One region of the Cupriavidus sp. FW216-B1 genome, then DNA from elsewhere that is predicted to be linked to it. Evidence: riboswitches for the same ligand, from Rfam matches in the RefSeq annotation. Region 1 holds a riboswitch; the other holds the start of a gene.
What was found. Region 1 has a riboswitch for glycine ahead of gcvT (glycine cleavage system aminomethyltransferase GcvT). Riboswitches for the same ligand answer to the same signal wherever they lie in the genome.
Positions count from the first base shown of each region.

Region 2: another riboswitch for glycine. It lies ahead of AC3WXD_RS01740 (D-amino acid dehydrogenase); the one in region 1 lies ahead of gcvT (glycine cleavage system aminomethyltransferase GcvT).

Region 1 covers NZ_JBYTEL010000009.1:124,562-128,478, reverse strand. Annotated here, with positions in the region: gene AC3WXD_RS19850 (UvrD-helicase domain-containing protein) at 1-884, opposite strand, end outside; glycine riboswitch at 1,105-1,192, shown strand; glycine riboswitch at 1,214-1,353, shown strand; gene gcvT (glycine cleavage system aminomethyltransferase GcvT) at 1,452-2,579, shown strand; gene gcvH (glycine cleavage system protein GcvH) at 2,682-3,062, shown strand; gene gcvP (aminomethyl-transferring glycine dehydrogenase) at 3,183-3,917, shown strand, end outside.
Region 2 covers NZ_JBYTEL010000001.1:419,466-423,382, forward strand. Annotated here, with positions in the region: gene AC3WXD_RS01735 (VOC family protein) at 1-425, shown strand, start outside; gene AC3WXD_RS01740 (D-amino acid dehydrogenase) at 518-1,837, opposite strand; glycine riboswitch at 1,886-2,010, opposite strand; gene AC3WXD_RS01745 (DUF1294 domain-containing protein) at 2,161-2,745, opposite strand; gene AC3WXD_RS01750 (FKBP-type peptidyl-prolyl cis-trans isomerase) at 2,847-3,257, opposite strand; gene AC3WXD_RS01755 (short-chain fatty acid transporter) at 3,378-3,917, opposite strand, start outside.

The DNA of each region.
Region 1 (3,917 bases):
AGGATGCGCACCGTGGAGCGGTAGTTCTGCTCGAGCTTGACCACCTTGAGGCCGGGGAAATCGGTCTGCAGCAGGCGCAGGTTGTCGAGCGTGGCGCCGCGCCAGCCGTAGATGGCCTGGTCGTCGTCGCCGACCGCGGTGAAGGCCGGCGCGCGCAGGTGCGAGCCGCCGGCGAGCTGCTTGAGCAGCGCGTACTGGCAGGCGTTGGTGTCCTGGTATTCGTCCACCAGGAAGTAGCGCAGGCGGTTCTGCCATTTCATGCGAACCGCCTCGTCGCGCGCGAACAGCTCGGCCGGCAGGCGGATCAGGTCGTCGAAGTCCACCGCCTGGTAGGCGTGCAGCGTGGCCACGTAGTTGCGGTAGACCAGCGCGGCCTGGTGATCGTCGGCGCTCTCGGCGATGGCGATGGCGGTCTCGGGATCGACCATGCCGTTCTTCCACAGCGAGATCGTGCTCTGCACGCTGCGGATCAGCTTCTTGTCGGTGGTGGCGAGTTGCTCCTGCACCAGGCCGAAGCAGTCGTCCGAGTCCATGATGGAAAAGCGCGGCTTGAGTCCCACGTGCTCGGCCTCGGCGCGCAGGATCTGCACGCCGAGCGAGTGGAAGGTGCTCACCGTCATCTGCTTGAGCGGGATGCGGCGGCCCTCGCGCGTGGTCTTGCCTTCCATCAGCTTGGCGATGCGCTCCTGCATCTCCTTGGCGGCCTTGTTGGTGAAGGTCACGGCGGCGATGTGCTTCGGCTCGAAGCCCTTGTCCTCGATCAGGTGCGCGATCTTCTGCGTGATCACCCGCGTCTTGCCGGAGCCGGCGCCGGCCAGCACCAGGCAGGGTCCGTCGAGATAACGGACGGCTTCGGATTGGGCGGGATTGAGTCCGTGGGTCATGCGTCGGGGCGTGGTGGCGGAAGCGGATGGCGAAATGGCGGGCGCGGGCCCGGCAAGGACCGGCAAGGACAAAGCGGCCAGGGCTGCCTGTGAAGACCGCGGCACCGGGACGGCGATCCCGCGGGCGGCCGCAGCGGCAGATGTTAACACGGCGGCGGGTCCGCCCCCGCCGGCCCGGCGCCGTGCGTTGACAAGCCACCGGGGCTGCCTGTAGAGTCGCGCCATCCGACCGGGAGAGCGCGCAGAGCCTGCGCCGCCGAAGGGGTATCACCCGAAAACTCTCAGGCACCAAGGACTGGTCGGATCGGCCCGCAACATGCACACGATGCAGGCCGTACTCTGGAGAGCGGCACCCGCCGCCTGCGCGCAGCGCAAGGCATGGCGAGCGTGCCCACCGAAGGGGCGCGCAAGGCACTGGTCCGCGGGACCGCCTTGTAATCTCTCAGGTATCGAGGACAGAGGGGTCATCCGCCGCAGCGGATCCGGCAGCGCCATGCGCGCCGGCCATGCGGCGGATGACCCTTTTTTCGTTTCCGAACCGAGATTTCCGCTTCCCCCGAGGACTACATGACGCTCCAGGCCACGCCCCTCAATGCCATCCACCGCGCGCTCGGCGCCCGCATGGTCGACTTCGGCGGCTGGGACATGCCGGTCAACTACGGCTCCCAGATCGAAGAACACAACGCCGTGCGCACCGACGCCGGCATGTTCGACGTGTCCCACATGTGCGTGGTCGACCTGGCCGGCGCCAACGTGCGCGCGTTCCTGCGCGGCCTGCTGGCCAACAACGTCGACAAGCTGCAGACGCCGGGCAAGGCGCTCTACTCGTGCATGCTCGACGAGCGCGGCGGCGTCATCGACGACCTGATCGTCTACTTCTTTGCCGAGGACCGCTTCCGCCTGGTGGTCAACGCCGGCACCGCCAACGGCGACATCGAATGGATCCGCGCGCGCAATGCCGCCACCGGCAGCGGCGTGGCCATCACCCCGCGCCGCGGCGACAACGCGCCGGCCGGCGCCGCGCCGCTGGCCATCGTCGCGGTGCAGGGCCCGAACGCGCGCGCCAAGGTGTGGAGCGCCTTCCCGGCCACCCAGCCGAGCGAGGCGCTCAAGCCGTTCAACGCCATCGTGGTGCAGGACCCCGCGCTGGGCGAGGTCATGGTGGCGCGCACCGGCTATACCGGCGAGGACGGCTTCGAGCTGGTGGTGCCGGCCGAGAACGTCGCCGGCCTGTGGGAAAAACTGAACGCCGCCGGCGTGCGCCCGGCCGGCCTGGGCGCGCGCGACACGCTGCGCCTGGAAGCCGGCATGAACCTGTACGGCCAGGACATGGACATCCACACCTCGCCGCTCGACGCCGGCCTGGCCTGGACCGTGGACCTGCAGAGCGAGCGCGACTTCACCGGCAAGGCGGCGCTCGCCGCCGCCGGCCAGACCCGCCAGTTCACCGGCCTGATCCTGCGCGAGAAGGGCGGCGTGCTGCGCGCGCACCAGAAAGTGATCACCGCGGCCGGCGAGGGCGAGATCACCAGCGGCACCTTCAGCCCCTCGCTGTCCCTGTCCATCGCTTTTGCCCGCCTGCCGCTCGGCGTTGCCGCCGGCGCCGAGGTGCAGGTCGAGATCCGCGACCGCAAACTCGCCGCGACTGTGGTTAAACTGCCGTTTGTGCGCAATGGCAAGGCACTCGTGAGCTGAACGCTCGCACCCGGTCACAGCGCGCCCGCCGGCGGCCACCCCCGCTCCACGCGATCCCCCGCCCGGCTGGCGCTGAACAACAAACCGCATCTGGAGAATTCCATGACTTTCCCCGCCGACCTGAAGTACACCGAGTCCCATGAATGGGTGCGCGTCGAAGCCGACGGCACGCTGACCATCGGCATCACCGACCACGCGCAGGACGCGCTGGGCGACATCGTGTTCCTGGAACTGCCCGAAGTGGGCAAGTCGGTGGGCGCGGGCGACGCGCTGGCCGTGGTGGAATCGGTCAAGGCCGCGTCCGACATCTACGCCCCGGTGGCCGGCGAAGTGATCGCCATCAACGACGCCGCCGTGGCCGCGCCGGAAAGCGTCAATGCCGACGCCTTCGATGCCTGGCTGTTCAAGCTCAAGCCGGCCAACAGCGACGACGTCAACGGCCTGATGTCGGCCGACGCCTACAAGGCCAGCGTCGGCGCCTGACGCCCCGCCACACTCCCGCCGTTCCCGCGCGGCCGCCATGCCGCGGGAACGGCGACTGAATACCGATGCGCGGCGGCCAGGCCGACCACCTGCCGCCGCGCGCCCAACGAGGTTCTTGCCATGAACGCCCCGCTTCCCACCACCGCCGCCCAAGGTGCCCGGCCCACGCTGGCCGAACTGGAGGCGCGCGACGCCTTCGCTTCCCGTCATATCGGCCCCGACGCCGCCGAGCAGCAGCACATGCTCGAGGTGCTCGGCTACGGCAGCCGCGCCGCGCTGATCGACGCCGTCATCCCCGCCGCCATCCGCCGCCGCGACGGCATGCCGCTGGGCGAGTTCACCGAGCCGCTGACCGAGGAAGCCGCGCTGGCGAAACTGCGCGGGCTGGCCGGCAAGAACCAGGTGCTCAGGAGCTTCATCGGCCAGGGCTACTACAACACGCTCACGCCGGGCGTCATCCTGCGCAACATCTTCGAGAACCCGGCCTGGTACACCGCCTACACGCCGTACCAGCCGGAGATCTCGCAGGGCCGCCTGGAAGCCATGCTGAACTTCCAGCAGATGGTGACCGACCTGACCGGCCTGGACATCGCCAACGCCTCCATGCTCGACGAAGGCACCGCCGCGGCCGAGGCCATGACGCTGCTGCAGCGGGTCAACAAGCACGCCAGCAATACCTTCTACGTCGCCGACGACGTGCTGCCGCAGACGCTGGAAGTGGTACGCACGCGCGCGCTGCCGCTGGGCATCGAGGTCAAGGTCGGGCCCGCGGCCGACGCCGCCGGCGCGCATGCGTTCGGCGTGCTGCTGCAATACCCGGGCGTAAACGGCGACGTGGCCGACTACCGCGCCATC
Region 2 (3,917 bases), on a different contig from region 1:
CTGGACTTGGCGTGCTGTTCGTTGCCGGTTTCGGTCCGATCACCAAGGATTCGGAGAGCAGTCGCGCCCTTTACGTGGATACGCTTGGCTTGCCCCTCAAGTCTTATGGCGACAACAAGGACTACTTGCTGTCCGAGGCGGGCGCCTTGGAGGGAGTCAAGCATTTCGCGCTGTGGCCGTTGGCGCAAGCGGCCCGGTCCTGTTTCGGCTGCGAGACCTGGCCTGCCGATTTGCCGACGCCGCAGGCCTGGCTGGAGTTTGACGTCGAGAATATCGCCGTTGCCACCGAAGGATTAATGGCCAAGGGCTACCATTTGCTGATCTCCAACCGGGAAGAACCCTGGGGCCAGAAGGTGACGCGCTTCCTGAGCCCGGAAGGACTGCTGGTTGCGGTGAGTGAAACGCCGTGGCTGCGAACTTCCTGACCGCCCCGGTGAGGCTCGCGGTGAACGGATAAGTCCGGCCTGCTGCCGCGCGCCCGGCGCGCGGCAGCGATGGCGCCGGCTGGCCGATGGCGTCAGTGCGCCGCGGGCCGCGCCGCGGCCGGCGCCGGCGTGGCCGGCCGTGGCGCGCCCGCCGGCAGTTCGCCGGTGAAGGCGAAGTCCACCTCCGGCACGCGCCCGCTCACGATGTCCGCGATGGCGCGGCCCGAGCCGCAGCCGTGCGTCCAGCCCAGCGTGCCATGCCCGGTGTTGAGGTACAGCCCGCGCACGGCGGACGCGCCGATGTACGGCACGTTGCCCGGCGTGGCCGGGCGCAGGCCGGTCCAGAACTGCGCCAGCTCGGGCCGGCTCATGCCCGGGAACACCTCCAGCGTGCGCCGCACGATGGCCTCGCAGCGCACCGGGTTGAGATCCATCGCATAGCCGTTGAGCTCCGCCGTGCCGGCGATGCGCAGGCGGTCGCCGAAGCGCGAGAACACCAGCTTGTACTCGTCGTCGGTCAGGCTCACGCTGGGCGCGCGCGTGGCATCGAGCACCGGCAGCGTGGCCGAGTAGCCCTTGGCCGGGTAGATGTCGAGCTTCACGCCGAGCGGGCGCGCCAGCATCGGGCTGAAGCTGCCCAGCGCCAGCACGTAGGCGTCGGCGCTCTCGATGCGGTAGGCGCCGGTCTCGTCGGCGATCTCCACACCGCGCATGGCGCCGCCCTCGGCATGCAGGCGCTGCACCCGCACGCCGTAGCGAAAGCGCACGCCGAGCGCCTCGCAGCGCGCCGCCAGCGCGGTGGTGAAGCGGTGCACGTCGCCCGATTCGTCCTCGCTGGTATAGGTGGCGCCGGCCAGGCGCGGCGCGATGTGCGCCAGCGCCGGCTCCAGCCGCACCACCTCGTCCGGGCCGATCACGCGGCGCTCGCAGCCCAGCTCGCGCATGATGCGCGCCGGCTCGATGGCCGCGTCGAACTCTTTCTGGCTGGTGTAGAAGTGCAGGATGCCGCGCGTCAGGTGGTCGTACTCGATGCCGGTTTCGGCGCGCAGCGCCTGCAGGCTGGCGCGGCTGTAGGTGCCCAGGTTGAGCAACTGGACCATGTTGTGGGTGGAGCGCCGCGCCGAGCACTCGCGCAGGAACTTCAGGCCCCACGACCACTGCGCCGGATCGGCGCGCAGGCGGAACAGCAGCGGCGCGTCCTCGCGCCCCAGCCAGCGCAGCATCTTCAGCGGCGCGCCCGGGTTGGCCCACGGCTCGGCATGGCTGACGGAGATCTGCCCGCCGTTGCCGAAGCTGGTTTCGCGGGCCGCGCCCGCATTGCGCTCCAGCACCACCACCTCATGCCCGGCGCGCGCCAGGTACCACGCCGAGGCGACGCCGATCACGCCGGCTCCCATCACGATGACTTTCATTTCTCAGGCTCCGGATAGCAAAAAGGGACAGCCAGGCCATCCGGCCTGTCTGTCCCCACTGTCCTTTTACCTGAGAGATTCGCCGCACCCGGCATGGGTGGCGGCTTGCCCCTTCGGCGGCCGCGTGCCGCTCACCTTGTCGGTGCGGCCCGGCGCTCTCCAGTTCGTTCGGTTTCCAGTCTTTTGCACCTGAGCGTTTCAGGGGTACGCCTTCGGTAGAGGGGTCTTCCCATGCATGGTGAAGGCGCCTCGTTCTCCTGGAAGGCGCAAGGTAACACGGCTCGATCGGCGCCGGCAAGCGCCGCCCGCGCGGGTGTTGCGGCTTACGCGTCGAGCACCGTCGGCCAGAGCACCATCGCCCCGACGTTCAGCAGGACCGTGGCCCAGAAGGTGGCCTGGAACGACGCCTTGCGGTTCTTGTGCCGCAGCAGGTGCTGGGCCGCCAGCGCGCCCGGCCAGCCGCCGCACAGCGCGAGCAGGTGCAGCTCGTTCTCCGGAATGCGCTGTTCGCTGCGCACGGCGCGCCGCTTGTCGACGGCATAGCGCGCGAAGGCCGCCACGCTCAGCCCGAGGCTGGCCAGTGCCACGCCGCGCGGCAGACGGCCGGCGAGCGAAGCCGCGAAGATCGCCAGCAGCGCGAACGCTGCTACCAGCGCCGGCAGCAGGTTCGTCCGTCCCGCCGGCCCGGCCTGCCCGGGCGCGCCCGCGATCGAGACCTGGCTCGCCTGCGGGCGGCCGTCCTTGCCCGCCGACAATTCGAACGACACGCGGTCGCCGACCTTGGGCGCGACGGCGCGGCCCTGCAGCGCGCTGATATGGAAAAAAACGTCTTTCGACTGGGCGTGGATCTCGATGAACCCATAGCCCTTGTCGGCATGCCATGCCTTGATCCGTCCGCCTTTTCTCATCCCCGTGCCTGCATTCTTGTCGACAGAGAAGTGTAGCGGATGCGGCAGGCCGGCAGCGCCGCGCACGGCCCGCTGGAGCAGGCCATGCGCCGGTGCCCTGGTCAGCCGCCGATGCCCAGCAGCTCGACCTCGAAGTTCAGCGTCGCGTTGGGCGGGATCGTGCCGGGCACGCCGCGCGAGCCGTAGGCGGTCGGGCCCGGGCAGACCAGCTTGGCCTTGCCGCCGACCTGCATCTTCTGCACGCCCTCGGTCCAGCACGGGATCACGCGGTTGAGCGGGAACGAGATCGGCTGGCCGCGCTTGTACGAGCTGTCGAACTCGGTGCCGTCGGTAAGCGTGCCGCGATAGTGGACCTTGACCGTGTCGGACGCCTTGGGCGACGGGCCGGTGCCCTTGACGAGGTGCTGGATGGTCATGCCCGAGGGCAGCGTCTCGGCCGGGCCCGCGGGCGCGGCGGCGTGGACGGCGCCGGCGGTGGCGAGGGCGGCGAGGAACAGGGTGATCTTCTTCATCGTTGGCTTGGCTGGGTGGAAAAATCGGGTTCCGGCCGTGGCCGGAAAGCCGCATCTTAAACCGGGACGCGGGCCGCCCCGGCGTTTTCCTCCCGCGCGGGTCCCCGCGCCATCGATCCGTCAGGGCATCACGGGCGGACGATAGGGCAGCGTGGTCGCGAAGGCCCACAGCATGAACAGCACCAGCGGCGCGTGGACCAGCAGCTGGGTGAAGGTGAAGCCCACCACGTCCTTGGCGCGGATGCCGAGCACGCCCAGCAGCGGCAGCATCCAGAACGGGTTGATGAGGTTGGGCAGCGCCTCCGCGGCGTTGTACACCTGCACGGCCCAGCCGAGGTGGACCTGCAGCTGGTTGGCGGCCTGCATCACGTAGGGCGCCTCGATGACCCACTTGCCGCCGCCGGAGGGCACGAAAAAGCCCAGCACCGCCGAATAGACGCCCATCACCGCGGAGAACGATTCGCGGGTGGCCACCGAGACGAAGGCCGAGGCCAGGTGGTGCGACAGGCTCGCGCCGTCCACGCCGATGGCCTTGGTCAGCATGAACGCGATGCCGCCGTACAGCGGGAACTGGATCAGCACGCCGGCCGTGGACGGCACGGAGCGCGCGACCGCGCGCAGGAAGCGCCTGGGCCGCCAGTTCAGCAGCATCCCCAGCAT